2 regions of the Aquitalea aquatilis genome follow, and region 2 is predicted to be linked to the other one. Evidence: predicted binding sites of a transcription regulator. Region 2 holds the regulator's gene; the other holds the start of a gene.

Region 1 (7,374 bases), 610 kb from region 2:
CAAGATGGAACCGGAAGGCATGATGCGCAAGGCGGAAGAGTCCGACGTGCATCTGGAAGCCGACATCCACGCAGTGAAGAACAATCCCAACGGTTTTGAAGAAGGGGCGTGGATGCCCTACCTGATGGTCAAGTACGAACTGACCAAGGTGGGCGGCAAGGGCAGCATCAAGGGCGACATGATGCCGATGGTGGCCAACGATGGCCCGCACTATGGCGACAATGTGAAGCTGCAAGGCCCCGGCAAGTACAAGCTGAAGCTGACCATTCTGCCGCCGTCGGAAAACCCGCACGCTCACTTTGGCCGCCATGTGGACAAGGAAACCGGCGTTGGCCCGTGGTACAAGTCTTTCGAGGTGAACTACGAATTCACCTATGCCGGCATTGGCAAGAAGGGCGGCTACTAAGTCGCAGCGCCCGACGGCAAAGTGTAATGCGAATCTAAACGCAAACCATTCCCGTTGGAGTATGATAAGAAACAGCGCTGCCTGATTTGAGCAAGCGCTGTTTTCCATTCAGGGGTTGCACATGAAAGTTGCGATGTTTCTGGCGGCAGCACTGCTGTCGATGTCGGCGCTGGCTGACGACATGCCTACCTACAAGCTGGAGCTGAAGGATGGCGTACTCAAGCCGGCGCGGCTACAGGTGCCGGTCAATACCAAATTCCGCCTGGAAGTGAGCAATACCGGCAAGACGCCGGCTGAGTTCGAAAGCACCCAGCTGCGCAAGGAAAAGGTCTTGGCACCGGGGGGGACTTCTTCGGTGGTGATCCTGCCGCTGGCGGCGGGCGAGTACAAGTTCTTTGATGATTTCCACATGGCAACCGCACAGGGTGTGATTGTTGCCAAGTAAGTGACACGCGCAGGAAGAAGGTAAAGATGGGTCAGGTACTGTTCATTGTCTGGCGCGAAAGCGTGGAAGCCTTGCTGGTGGTGGGCATTCTTAATGCCTGGATGAACCAGAACCCGCAGGGCAAGGCCGGTAAACCCTATTTGTGGGGTGGCGTGGCCCTGGGTATTGCGCTAGCCATTTTGCTGGCGGTGGCGCTGTTTTCTGCCAGTACGCTGATGGCCGGTTCGCAAGACGTGTTCCAGACTGTCATGGAGTTCATGGCTTCCGGCCTGATCGTGCAAATGGTGCTGTGGATGCGCGAGCATGGCCGCACGCTGAAGAAAGAGCTGGAATCCGGCCTGGCCGACAATGCCAGTTCGGCCAACTGGTGGGGCGTCACCACGCTGGTGGCCATTGCCGTGGCGCGTGAAGGCAGCGAAACCGTGGTGTTTCTGTATGGCATGCTGGGCAGTGCCGACGGTCAGACCCTGCTGAACATGAGCGGCGCGGCACTGTTGGGGCTGGGGCTGGCCTTCCTCACCTTCTATGTGTTGCAGCTGGGTGGCAAGGTGCTGTCGTGGCGGCTGTTTTTCCGTTTGACCGAAATCATGCTGCTGCTGCTGGGTGCCTCGCTGTTCCTGGCTGCGGTGGAAAAGCTGATTTCCATGGAAATCCTGCCGGCGCTGATCGACCCGCTGTGGGACAGCTCGGCCCTGCTGGATGACATGACGCCCGCTGGTGGCGTGGTGGCTTCGCTCACTGGTTACCGTGCCCATCCGGCCTTGATGAGCCTGCTGGCTTATCTCTCATTCTGGGCAGGCGTGTTTGGCCTGTTCTTCTGGCGCAAGCGTCGTCAGGCCGCATGAAACCGTTTGCTGATCACCGGCGTCGGCCCGAACTGGCGCGCCCGCTGACTGGCGGTTGCGGCAGCCACGCGGCAGCCGGCCATGGCCGCCTGGCCGTGGTGGGCAACTGGCTGCGCGACCATGCCGGCACCCTGCGCCTGCTGCAGTGGTTGGTGGTGCTGGTGTATGCGGCGCTGCTGCTGATTCCGGCCTGGCTGCCGCTGCCGGGTGACAGCGCGCGCATCGTCAACAATCTCACCATCTTTGCCCAGTTTGTGTTCTGGGGTATCTGGTGGCCTTTCGTGCTGCTGTCCATGGTGCTGTTTGGCCGGCTGTGGTGCGGCGTGCTGTGTCCGGAAGGGGCGCTCAGCGAATGGGCGGCCAAGAAGGGCCTGGGCCGACCGATTCCACGCTGGATGCGCTGGGACGGCTGGCCCTTTGTCGCTTTTGCCCTTACCACCTTGTACGGCCAGCTGGTGAGTGTTTACCAGTATCCCAAGGCGGCGCTGCTGGTGCTGGGCGGTTCCACCGTGGCCGCCATTGCCATCGGCCTGGTGTATACCCGTGGCAAGCGCGCCTGGTGCCGCCATCTGTGCCCGGTCAACGGCGTGTTTTCCCTGCTGTCCAAGCTGGCCCCCATGCATTACAAGGTGGATGAACAGCGCTGGCTGGAATCCACCCGCCAGTCCGTCATTCGTATTCAGGCGGTAGACTGCGCACCGCTGCAGCCCTTGCGCCACATGCAGGGCGGCAGTGGCTGTCATATGTGCGGCCGTTGCAGCGGTCACCGCGATGCCATCAGCCTGGGCCTGCGCTCACCGGCAGAAGAGGTGGTGAAGGTGGCGGCCAAGGAAGCCACGGTGTGGCAGACCTTGCTGATTGTCTACGGCTTGCTGGGCATTGCCATGGGGGGCTTTCACTGGACGGCCAGCCCCTGGTTTGTCGACATGAAACAGGCGGCGGCGGAATGGCTGGTGGACCACGACATCATGTGGCCGCTGGATACCGATGCGCCGTGGTGGCTGCTCACGCATTACCCGGATCACAACGACGTGTTTTCCTGGCTGGATGGCATGGCCATCATCGCCTACATGCTGGGTACCGCGCTGGTGATCGGCAGCGGCCTGCTGCTGGCCTTGTCCTGTGCGGTGCGTCTGGCCGGCACGTGGCGCAGCCAGCGCCTGCATCATCTGGCACAAAGCCTGATTCCCTTGGCCGGTATCGGCGTGTTTCTGGGCTTGTCGGCGCTGACGGTGACCCTGCTCAAGGCCGAGGGCATTGCCACCGGTTGGGCCAATGACCTGCGCCTGGGCCTGCTGCTGCTGGCCAATGTCTGGTCGTTGTGGCTGGCGGCGGGCATCGTACGGCAATGGCAGGCCGGCTGGCGCATGCTGCCGGCACTGGCTTGCCTGCTGGCAGGCATGGCGCTGGTGGATGCGGCCTGGGGCTTCATGTTCTGGTGGTGGTAAACCACCAGGCGTGTATGGCAGACAGGGCGGCTTGACCGCCCTGTTTTGCGTCTGGAGTCAGGCGGCGGCCGGTACCCGCAGTAGCTGCAGTACATGACTGCCTGCGGATCGATCCCAATACACGGTGCTTGTCCATGCGCAGTCTCTGCGCATTTGTACTGATGCTCGCGCTTACCCCGCTTGCACTTGCCCAACCGGCGGGAGGCTTGGCTGGCTGGCCTCGTATTACGCGGTCTGGCATTGGCCGGTCTTGTTTGTCTTAAAACATGGTTACAGGCACGATTATTGCGAGTCGGTATCAACGACTTCCTGACGCTGCCATGACTGCTTCCTCTCCATTACGACTGTTGCTGGTCAACGATACCGACCGCCCGATGGCGCAGCTGCATGCCGCGCTGACGGCGGCCGGCTATCTGGTGATCGTCCAGGCCCAGGGTGCGGCCGAGCTGCTGCAGCTGGTGGACAGCCAGGCCCCCGACATCATCATCATCGATACCGAATCCCCCTCGCGTGACACCTTGGAACAACTGGCGCTGATGGGCCATGCCGCGCCACGCCCGGTGGTGATGTTTGCCGAGCAGGGCGGGCTGTCTACCATTCAGGCCGCAGTCAGCGCCGGGGTCACCGCCTATGTGGTGGACCAGGTGGCAGCCAGCCGGCTGGCTCCCATCATCGATATGGCGCGGGTGAAATTTGAAGAAGACGCTCGGCTGAAAAAGCGCCTGGCCGAGGTGGAAGAACAGCTGGCCGACCGCAAGCTGATCGAGCGCGCCAAGGGCATCCTGATGGAGCGCCGCCAGCTCACCGAAGCGCAAGCCTATGCGCTGCTGCGCAGCCAGGCCATGCAAAGCGGCCTGCGTCTGGTGGAGCTGTCCCGACAACTGATCAATTCCAGCAAGCTGCTGGGCTGAAAGCCTTTGATGACTGCTCCTGCATCCCTACACACGCTGAATCTGGGCTTTGTTGCACTCACCGACTGTGCGGCACTGGTGGTGGCCCGCAAGCTGGGGCTGGACCGGGAGCTGGGCCTGCAGTTCTGCCTGCAGCGCCAGCCGTCCTGGTCTGCCGTGCGCGACAAGCTGATGAATGGACAACTGGATGCCGCCCATGCCTTGTATGGCTTGGTCTACGGCATGCAACTGGGCATGGGCAGTCCGCAATGCGAGATGGCCATCCTGATGACGCTGAACCAGAACGGGCAGGGCATCAGTCTGGCCCCGGCGCTGGCGCAGCAATACCGCGAGGGTGTCAGCCTGACCGAGATCAGCCAGCAGCTGGGCCGCCCGCTGACGCTGGCGCACACCTTTCCTACCGGCACCCACGCCATGTGGCTGTATTACTGGCTGGCGGCGCAAGGCGTGCATCCGTTGCGTGAGGCCCGCTGCGTGGTGATTCCCCCGGCCCAGATGAGTGACGCGACGCAGGGCGGCCTGCTGGACGGCTTTTGCGCCGGCCAGCCCTGGCACGCCCTGGCACAGCAGCAGGGTGTGGCCAGCCTGGTGGCCGACAGCGCCGCCATCTGGCCGGATCATCCGGAGAAAGTATTGGCCTGCCGCCGTGAGCTGGTGCAGCAACAGCCCGAGCTGGCCGGGCGACTGGTGCAGGCGTTGTTGCTGGCCAGCCACTGGCTGGACCAGCCGGAAAACCATGCGCAGACGGCCGCCTGGCTGGCGGAGGATGATTGTCTGGCCATGCCGGCCGAGCTGATCCTGCAGCATTGGGAAACCGCCACTGCAGGCCAGCTGCGCTTTTGTGATGAGGGCCGGGTCAACTATCCCTATCTGTCGGACGGGCTGTGGTTCCTGCGGCAATACCGGCGCTGGGGCATGTGGCAGGGCGAGGCCGAGCAGGGCGTGGTGGCCGCCGTCAACCAGACCGCGCTGTACCAGCAGGCGGCGCGGGCTTGCGGTCTGCCGCTGCCTGCAGCCGGCGAGCGCCACAGTGTGCTGATGGATGGCTGCCACTGGCCAGCGCTGGCGGATGCTGCGCCCAGTGTCGGTGCGCTGCAGCATTTCACGCACTAATGCAGTGCAGCATAAGGCCGCAGGCGACGTGAAACAGCTATATACCGGCATTTTGCTGCTGGCACGCTCTTTGCATTGATTAGCTCGCAGCGGCGCAATGGCGTGCCGCCTGCACCAGACATCGCGACAGCGGCCAACGGCGGCCACTGCCGACCCGGACAACGGCGTCCTCTCCTGATTTCACCATCAGGGAGGACGCCGTTTTTGTTTTGGCCATTTGGCGGGAAGCACGCTTCCCCGACAGGAGCACTACATGGACCGCACTTTCTGGCAAGCCGGACACAAGCCGACCCTGTTTTCAGCCTTTTTGTATTTCGACCTCAGTTTCATGGTGTGGTATCTGCTGGGGCCCCTGCAGGTGCCCATTGCCACTGCCCTGCATCTGTCCACCCAGCAGCGCGGCCTGATGGTGGCCACGCCGATTCTGGCCGGGGCCATCCTGCGCTTGCTGATGGGCGTGCTGGTGGACCGCATCGGCGCACGCGCTGCCGGCATCATCGGCCAGCTGATCGTGATTGCCGCCTTGCTGGCGGCCTGGCAGATCGGCATTGCCAGCCTGGGCGGTGCGCTGCTGCTGGGCCTGTTCCTCGGTGTGGCCGGGGCCTCGTTTGCGGTATCGCTGCCGCTGGCCTCGCGCTGGTATCCGCCGCAGCACCAGGGCACGGCCATGGGCATTGCCGGGGCGGGTAATTCCGGCACCGTGCTGGCAGCCTTGTTTGCCCCCGCGCTGGCGGTGGTTTACGGCTGGCAGAACGTGTTCGGCCTGGCCTGCATTCCGCTGCTGGCTGCGTTGGCCATTTTTGCTGTCTGTGCCAAGGACGCACCGAATGCGCCGCCGGCCAAGAAGCTGGCCGACTATCTGGCCGTGCTGAAGGAAAAGGACGCCTGGTGGTTCATGTTCTTCTACGCCATGACCTTTGGCGGCTTCTCCGGTTTTGCCAGCGCGCTGCCGGGCTATTTCCACGACCAATTCGCTTTTGATGCCAAAACGGCTGGCCTGTATACCGCGGCCTGCGTGTTTGCCGGTTCGGTGATGCGGCCGCTGGGTGGCATGCTGGCCGACCGTCTGGGCGGTACCCGCTCGCTGCTGGCGGTTTACCTGTGCTGTGCACTGCTGATTGGCGCGGCCGGTTTCAATGTGGGTGGCCCGTCTGCGGCGCTGGTGTTGTTCATCCTGGCCATGCTGTGCCTGGGGGCCGGCAACGGCGCGGTGTTCCAGCTGGTGCCGCAACGCTTTGGCAAGGAAATCGGCGTGCTGACCGGCCTGGTGGGCATGGCCGGCGGGGTGGGGGGCTTTGCACTGGCCGCCAGCCTGGGGGCGATCAAGCAGGCCACTGGTGGCTATGCGGCTGGCTTGTGGCTGTTTGCCTGCTTGTGTGGCCTGGCCTGGCTCAGCCTGGCCGGCGTGAAACAACGCTGGCGCAGTGGCTGGACCGTCGCCGCGGCCCGCGTATAAGAAGCGAAGGAGAGCACGATGGATATGGCAGAACTGCAGGGCAAGACCCGGCAAAAGCTGGTGGTGGTGGGTAACGGCATGGCCGGCATCCGCACCGTGGAAGAGTTGCTGGGCCTGGCACCGGAGATGTACGACATCACCGTATTCGGTGCCGAGCCGCACCCCAACTACAACCGCATCCTGCTGTCGCCGGTGCTGGCCGGGGAGCAAGACTTCAAGGACATCATTCTCAACAGCGTGGCGTGGTATGCCGAGCACGGCATCACCCTGCACATGGGCAAGAACGTGGCCACCATCGACCGGGTAAGGCGCAAGGTGATTGCCGAGGACGGCACCGAGGCCGCCTACGACCGCCTGCTGCTGGCCACCGGCTCCACGCCCTTCATGCTGCCGGTGCCGGGCAAGACGCTGGATGGTGTCATCAGCTACCGCGACATCCGCGATACCGAGTTGATGATGGATGCCGCCAAGACCAAGCGCCAGGCAGTGGTGATCGGCGGTGGCCTGCTGGGGCTGGAAGCCGCCAATGGCCTCAAGCTGCGTGGCATGGACGTGACCGTGGTGCATCTGGGCGACTGGCTGCTGGACCGCCAGCTGGACGATGTGGCCGGCGACCTGCTGCGCCGGGCGCTGGAAGAACGAGGCATCGATTTTTTGCTGGGCAAGCAGACCGCCGCCATTCTGGATGACGGCCAGGGCGGGGTGGCCGGGGTGCGCTTCAGCGATGGCGAACAGCTGGACGCGCAACTG
Region 2 (7,374 bases):
CAGGAAAAAATCGACAATCGGTTGATCCCGGCCGGTCAGTGGACGCAGGGCAGGGTCGTAGTAGGGATTGGGCAGGCAGCGCACATCGAAGACATAGTCGGCATCCAGCGGGACGCCATGCTTGAAGCCGAAGGACTCGAAGATGATGGTCAGCCGGCTGCTGTCTGCCTCTACCAATTCCTTGATCCAGCTTTTCAGTGCATTGGCCGACAGCTCGCTGGTGTCGATGCGAATGCCCATTTCCTGGATGCTGGCCAGTAACTCCTGCTCCAGCCGGATGCATTCTTCCACCGTGGAGCCGCTGCCGGACAAGGGGTGGCGACGACGGGTTTCAGAAAAGCGCTTGACCAGGGTTTCCGGCTTGGCTTCCAGAAACAGCAGTCGTACGTCCACGCCTTGCTGGCGCAGCTTGTCCACTTCCTGTGGCAATGCGCCGAGCGAAGGGCTGGAACGGGTATCCACGCTGATGGCGATTTGCTCGTAGCCATAGTCGGCATACAGCGACATGGCCTCATGCAGCATGGTGGCTGGCAGATTGTCCACGCAATAATAGCCGGAGTCCTCCAGCGCGCGCAGGGCAATGGATTTGCCGGAGCCGGACAGGCCGCTAATCAATATCAGGCGCATTTTCCTGATCTCTGAGGAAGTTGGTATGGCGTTCGATGAATTCACGCGTGCTGTCGATGCCACGCAGTTGCAGGATGTAATTGCGTACTGCCGCTTCCACCAGCACGGCCAAGTTGCGGCCTGCAGCCACTGGCAGCACCACCTTGCGTACGGTGACACCCAGAATGTCCTGGGTTTCGGACTGGATATTCAGCCGATCCAGTGCCTGCATGGCCTGGTCGTTGGCTTTGACCAGATGGATGATCAGTTTGAGCACCTTTTTCGGCCGGACGGCGGTTTCACCGAAAATGGTGCGGATATTCAGAATGCCCAGGCCGCGCACTTCCAGAAAGTCGCGCAGCAGGGGCGGGCAGCGGCCTTCCAGTGTTTCCGGGCCGATGCGGTAGAGTTCCACTGCGTCATCGGCCACCATGCCGTGACCGCGTGAAATCAGTTCCAGTGCCAGCTCGCTCTTGCCCATGGCCGAGTCGCCCATGATCAGCACGCCGATTTCCAGCACATCGAGAAAAACCCCATGTAGCACTGTTGAAACCGCCAGCGCACGCGCCAGATAGATGCGCAGCACATCCATCAGGTAGGGGCTTTCCAGCGGCGTGCTCATCAGTGGCACGTTATGGGTGTGGCAGTAGTCGCGCAGCAGCTTGGGTACCTGCTGGCCATTGGCCACCATCACCACCGACATGGTCTTGTGGAACAGCTGGTCCAGCGCGGTCTTGGCGGCGGACTGTTCCAGCCGGTTCAGGTAGTCGACTTCGGCCAGACCCAACACCTGTACACGGTTGGGGTGGATGAAGTTGAGGTGACCCACCAGTGCCAGCGTAGGGCGCTGCTCGTCATTGCCGATGGGGCTGTCGGCACCACCGGTGCCGGCCACCCAGGTCAGATTGAGCTTTTGCTGATTGTCCTGATACAGCCGGCGCACGGTGATGCTAGGCATTATTGGTATTCCATGCAGTGAGCAACTGGTAGAGCTCGGCGCGGTTGGTGGCAGTCAGCAATTGTTCGCGCAGCTGTTTGCTGGAGAAGAGCTGGGCCAGTTCCGACAGTACCTGCAGGTGCAGGTCGGTGGCTTGTTCCGGTACCAGCAGTACAAACAGGCTTTGCACCGGCTTGCCATCCGGCGCATCGAAGGGGATGGGGTTCTTCAGCCGAATGAAGATGCCGGCGGCTTCCTTCAGACCACGGGCACGGCCATGCGGAATGGCGACTCCCTGGCCCAGTCCGGTGGAGCCGAGCTTTTCCCGGGCAAACAGGCAGTCGAAAATTTCACTGCGCGCAATGCCGTGGGTGTTTTCGATAAGGAGGCCCACCTGCTCGAAGACGCGCTTCTTGCTGGCGACATCCAGGTCCGGGAGGATGTGATCCTGTGTCAGGATTTTGCCGATCAGGCTCATAGGAATGTGTGCACGCGGCTACAAAAACTGGCCAATTCTACGTTGCCTTCATCAAAATGAAAAAGGCTCCGTGCAAATAAAAACGGGAACCCGCTGGGTTCCCGCATCGTCGGTCAGGTGATTACAGGGTGGCTTCCGGTTGAACCTGCGGAGTCACGCGGTGTTCGCTCTGTTTTTCCTTGTGCTTGAGTACCTGTCGATCCAGCTTGTCCATCAGCGAGTCGATGGCAGCGTACATATCGGAGTCGGTGGCTTCTACGTGGATGTCCTTGCCGGAGAGGTGAACGTTGACTTCTGCCTTTTGCACCAGCTTGTCTACCGACAGTGTGACGGTAACGTCGATAACGTGATCGACATGGCGGGTGATACGTTCCAGCTTGCTTTCCAGAAATTCGCGGAGGGCCGGGGTTACTTCGAGGTGGAGACCGGTTACTTTGAGGTTCATACCCTAACTCCTTCTTGTGTTGACTGCCCGGTCGGGTCGGCCGGGCAAGCGGATATTCTTCAAGGCGTCCTACAATGCCTTGCGCAGGTTGACCGGTGGAATCTGCATAGCTTCACGATACTTCGCAACGGTACGTCTTGCAACCTGCATGCCCTGTTTACCCAATTCGTCGGCAATGGCGCTGTCAGAAAGTGGCTTGGCCGTATTTTCGCCGTCTATCATGCGGCGGATATGGGCCTTGATGGCAGTGGCCGAGCATTCGCCGCCACTGTCGGTTTCCAGGGAACTGCCGAAGAAATATTTCAGCTCGAACAAGCCGCGCGGGCAGAGCAGGTATTTCTGGGTAGTCACCCGGGAAACGGTTGATTCATGCAGTCCCAGCTCGTCTGCGATATCGCGCAGGATGAGCGGACGCATGGCCACTTCTCCGTGTTCAAAGAACGCTTGCTGCCTTTCCACTATAGCTTCCGACACTTTCAGGATAGTGTCAAATCGCTGCTGGATGTTCTTGACCAGCCATTTTGCTTCCTGCAGGCGGCCGGAAAGCTCGCCTGCACCGGCACGGTTTTCCGACAGCATCTGGGCATACAGCTGGTTGACCCGCAGCCGGGGTACGGCACCGTTGTTGAGTTCGGCCACCCAGCGGCCGCGGCGTTTGCGCACGGTGACATCGGGGATGACGTAGTGCACGTCCTCGCCACCGAAACCGGCTGCCGGATGGGGGGTCAGCCGGGCGATCAGTTGCTGGGCCTGGCGGATGGCGGCGTCGTCGACGCCGAGTAGGCGTTTGAGCCGGGTATAGTCGCGATTGCCCAGCAAACCGAGGTGTTCTGCCACGATCTTGCGCGCCAGGGCATGGCCGTTTTCCTGCGGTGGCAGACGGTCCAGCTGCAGGCAGAGCGATTCGGCCAGCGAGCGCGCGGCGATGCCGGCCGGATCGAACTGCTGCAACAGGCGCAGGCCGACCATCAGTTCGTCGGCTTCCAGCTCCAGTTCCAGCGGCAAATGACTGGCCAGTTCTTCCAGATCGACGCTGAGAAAGCCGTTGTCGTCCAGTTCTTCGATCAGCAATTGCACGATGGCCTGATCGCGGGTGGGGAGCGTCAGTTCGCCCAGCTGGGCCAGCAGATGTTCGCGCAGGCTGACCGGGCAGGGGACGTTGAGCATGGGGTCGAACTCGTCGTCGCCGTCGTTGCGGCGGCTGCCGCTGCCCCAGTCGGTGAGTTCGCCGCTGCTGTCGTCACGCGGGTTGCTGTCGCTGTCATTGCTGTCGGAGGCGGGCGTGCTCTCTTCTCCGGCCGCCGGCGTGTCGCTGGTACTGGTGCTGCCTTCTTGTGTCGGGGTGTCGTCGCCGCGTTCCAGCATGGGGTTGTCCAGCAGGAAGCGCTCGACTTCGGTTTGCAGGTCGAGGGTGGACAGCTGCAGCAGCTTGATCGACTGCTGCAGTTGCGGGGTAAGCGTGAGTTGCTGTGAAACCCTGAGCTGTAGTGACTGTTTCATGGCTTACAGGTGGAAGTGTTCGCCAAGGTAGACCTGGCGCACTTTCTCGTTGTTGACCAGTTCTTCCGGTTCGCCGGAGGCCAGTACCGAGCCGTCGCTGATGATGTAGGCGCGGTCACAGATGCGCAGGGTTTCCCGTACGTTGTGGTCGGTAATCAGTACGCCGATGCCACGTTGTTGCAGGAAGGTGATGATTTTCTGGATGTCGATCACGGCAATCGGGTCGACGCCGGCAAAAGGCTCGTCCAGCAGGATGAAGCGCGGGCGGGTGGCCAGTACGCGGGCGATTTCCACCCGGCGTCTTTCGCCGCCGGACAGCGACAGGGCATTGCTTTCGCGCAGGTGGGCGATATTGAGGTCGTCCAGCAGCAGGCTGAGTTCCTTTTCCAGCTTGTCACCTTTGTAGCCGGCGATTTCCAGTACGGCGGTGATGTTTTCCTCCACCGTCATCTTGCGGAAAATCGAGGCTTCCTGCGGCAGGTAACCAAGGCCAAGGCGGGCGCGCTGGTGGATGGGCAGGTGGGTGATGCTGCTGCCATCCAGGGTGATTTCACCTTCATCGGCGCCGATCAGGCCGACAATCATGTAAAAACTGGTGGTTTTGCCCGCGCCGTTGGGGCCGAGCAGGCCGACCACTTCGCCGCTCTGGATCTGCAGGGCGACATCCTTGACGACGGTACGTTTCTTGAAGCGCTTTTTCAGCCGCTCGACTTTCAGAATGCTGGGGCCGCTCATGGTGCGTTTCCGTCGGGTTTCTTGGCGGCAGGGGCGGTGGTGTCCCTGGGCTTGGGCTGGATGATGGCGGTGACGCGGCCGCCATTGCTGCTGGCGCCGCTGCTGACTTCATACAGCTCGGTTTCGGTGTTGTAGGTGATGACGTTGCCGATGACCAGATCGTTGCCGCGCTTGACGCGGGCATTGCCGGTGAGGACGGCGACATGGCTGACCGTGTTGTAGTCCAGTTGGTTGGCCTGGCCTTCAATCCATTCGTTTTTTCCATCCATTTTCTGGCGGAACAGTACCTGACGCCCGGTGGCCTGCATGGTCTGGTTGCCCTGCTTGTCCTGGGTGACGGTGGCGCGGTCGGCGTTCAGTTTCAACGTGCCTTGCACGATGATGACATTGCCCTGCCAGACGGTAACGCCCTTGAGCTGGTCGAGATTGCCGCGATCTGCACTGATTTCAATGGGTTTGTCGCGGTCGGCCTTTTCGGCGTGTGCACTGTGGCCCGCGCACAGGGAAAGCGCCAGCAAGGCCAGGCGGGCGTAAGTGCGGCATTTATTTTTCATAGGTGACCTTTGCATTGGACAGCAGCTGCAATTGGCCGGTCTGCTGTTCATAGATGAAGCCGACGGCACTGCCGCTCGACTTGCCGTGATAGAAGTGGGTCAGCGTGGCGGCCTGCGCGATGTGGCGCACGGTATCGATACGCATATTGCTGCTGACCACGCGGGTTTCCGGCTGGTCTGCACTGGCCGGCTGGATCAGCGTGACTTTCTTGTCAAACAGCGCCTGTCTGGTCTTGCTGTTATAGCGCCCGCTTTCGCCAATGGCGTGGTAGGCGAGCACACCGTTCTTGTAGCTTTGCAGGTCTGGCGTTTCGAAATAGGACTCGGTGCGGTCAGGGTACTGCCACATGCGGCTGGCAATCATTTTTTCCTGCAGCATGCCCTTGGGGTCGTAGCGGGTAGCGACGACAGCATCAACCACGACTTCCGGCTTGTTGGGGTCGAGTTCGCGCTTGCTGGGCTCCCAGCGCGATACGGTATCCAGCCAGACCGTCAGCAGGCCGGTGATGAGGACCAGCAGGATAGGAAACAGCCGGTGCGAGCGGATCATGCCAGATACCTGGCCAGGATGGCATCGAAGTTGCCCTGGGCCTGCATGATGAGTTCGGCCAGTTCACGTACCGCACCCTGACCACCGGGGAAACCGGTGACGTAATGGGCGTGCTGGCGCACCAGGGTGGGGGCGGCCGGTACCGCCACGGCCAGCCCGACACGGCGCAGCACCGGCAGGTCGATCAGATCGTCACCGATGAAGGCGCATTGTTCGGCGCTGACATTGGCCTGCTCCAGCAATTGGGCCAGCGCTTCCTGCTTGTTGTGGATGCCGCCGAAATAGAAATCGATGCCCAGCGCGCGGGCGCGATGCTCGACGCAGCGGTCGGCCCGGCCGGAGATGATGGCCAGCTTGACCCCGGTGGACTGCAGTAGCTTGAGGCCCAGCCCGTCCTGCACGTAGAAGGATTTGCTTTCTTCGCCCTGGGCGTTGTAGTAGATGCGGCCGTCGGTCATGACGCCGTCCACATCCATGATCAGCAGCTTGATTTTACGGGCTTGTTCGGTGATGGCTTGCATGAGTTTCCTTGTTGGCGGGCTAGCGGGGCTAGACCACGCCGGCCTTGAGCAGGTCGTGCATGTGGATGGCACCGGCCAGTTTGCCGTCGGCATCCACTACCAGCAGGCTGGTGATGCGACGCTGCTCCATCAGGTGAACCGCCTCGGTGGCCAGCTTGCTGTGCAGGATGGTTTGCGGGGCGGGGCTCATCACCTGGTCGATGTTCAGGTCGTAGATATTGCCGGAATGTTCCAGCGTGCGGCGCAGGTCACCATCGGTATAGATGCCGCAGATGACATTGTCTGCGTTGGCGATGGCCACCATGCCCAGTCGCTTGTGCGACATTTCCAGCAGGGCGTCTTTCAGCGCGGTGCCGGGGGCGACACGTGGCAGCTCTTCGCCACTGTGCATCAGATCCTTGACGTGCACCAGCAGGCGGCGGCCCAGGCTGCCACCGGGGTGCGACAGGGCGAAGTCTTCCGGGCCGAACTGGCGCGCGTCCAGCAGGGTAACGGCAAGGGCATCACCCAGTGCCATTTGCACGGTGGTGCTGGTGGTGGGGGCCAGGCCCAGCGGGCAGGCTTCCTTTTCCACCTGGGTGTCCAGCAGAATGTCGGCTTCGCGTCCCAGCGAGGAGGCCGGATTGCCGGTCATGGCGATCAGCACCAGACCCTTGCGCTTGAGAGCGGGCAGCAGGGCGACCACTTCGCCGGATTCGCCGGAGTTGGACAGGGCGATGACCACGTCCTGTGCGGTAATCATGCCGAGGTCGCCATGGGCCGCCTCGGCCGGATGAACGAAGAAGGCCGGGCTGCCGGTACTGGCCAGGGTGGCGGCAATCTTGCGGCCGACATGGCCGGATTTGCCCATGCCAGTCACCACGATGCGGCCGGTGCAGGCCAGAATGGCCTCGACTGCTCGCAGAAAGTCGCCGTTCAGACGGCGCGACAGCGCCAGAATGGCGTCGGCTTCGGTGTGCAGCACTTCGCGTGCCAGGTCGAGTCGTGATGTTGCTTGAGCATTTTCCATGGGGGAAAGTATATCAAAGGTTATAATCGGTGGAGTCAC

Evidence for each region. Region 2 encodes sigma-54, which starts transcription at its own class of promoters, with help from an activator protein. Its sites were predicted from a motif close to CTGGCACGCTTCATGCTT; they were not measured.
Region 1: FAZ30_RS12225 (ANTAR domain-containing response regulator) is a predicted target of sigma-54. The motif match lies at 3,418-3,435, and genes of this name have one in related genera.

Annotation. Positions count from the first base shown of each region.
Region 1 is NZ_CP039731.1:2,611,495-2,618,868, forward strand. It holds gene FAZ30_RS12205 (iron transporter) at 1-406, shown strand, start outside; gene FAZ30_RS12210 (cupredoxin domain-containing protein) at 528-851, shown strand; gene FAZ30_RS12215 (FTR1 family iron permease) at 878-1,696, shown strand; gene FAZ30_RS12220 (4Fe-4S binding protein) at 1,693-3,144, shown strand; gene FAZ30_RS12225 (ANTAR domain-containing response regulator) at 3,465-4,055, shown strand; gene FAZ30_RS12230 (CmpA/NrtA family ABC transporter substrate-binding protein) at 4,065-5,168, shown strand; gene FAZ30_RS12235 (nitrate/nitrite transporter) at 5,422-6,624, shown strand; partial or broken gene nirB (nitrite reductase large subunit NirB) at 6,649-7,374, shown strand, end outside.
Region 2 is NZ_CP039731.1:2,003,658-2,011,031, forward strand. It holds gene rapZ (RNase adapter RapZ) at 1-627, opposite strand, end outside; gene hprK (HPr(Ser) kinase/phosphatase) at 608-1,564, opposite strand; gene ptsN (PTS IIA-like nitrogen regulatory protein PtsN) at 1,557-2,021, opposite strand; gene hpf (ribosome hibernation-promoting factor, HPF/YfiA family) at 2,143-2,466, opposite strand; gene FAZ30_RS09405 (RNA polymerase factor sigma-54) at 2,536-3,966, opposite strand; gene lptB (LPS export ABC transporter ATP-binding protein) at 3,970-4,701, opposite strand; gene lptA (lipopolysaccharide transport periplasmic protein LptA) at 4,698-5,255, opposite strand; gene lptC (LPS export ABC transporter periplasmic protein LptC) at 5,245-5,805, opposite strand; gene FAZ30_RS09425 (KdsC family phosphatase) at 5,802-6,326, opposite strand; gene FAZ30_RS09430 (KpsF/GutQ family sugar-phosphate isomerase) at 6,355-7,335, opposite strand.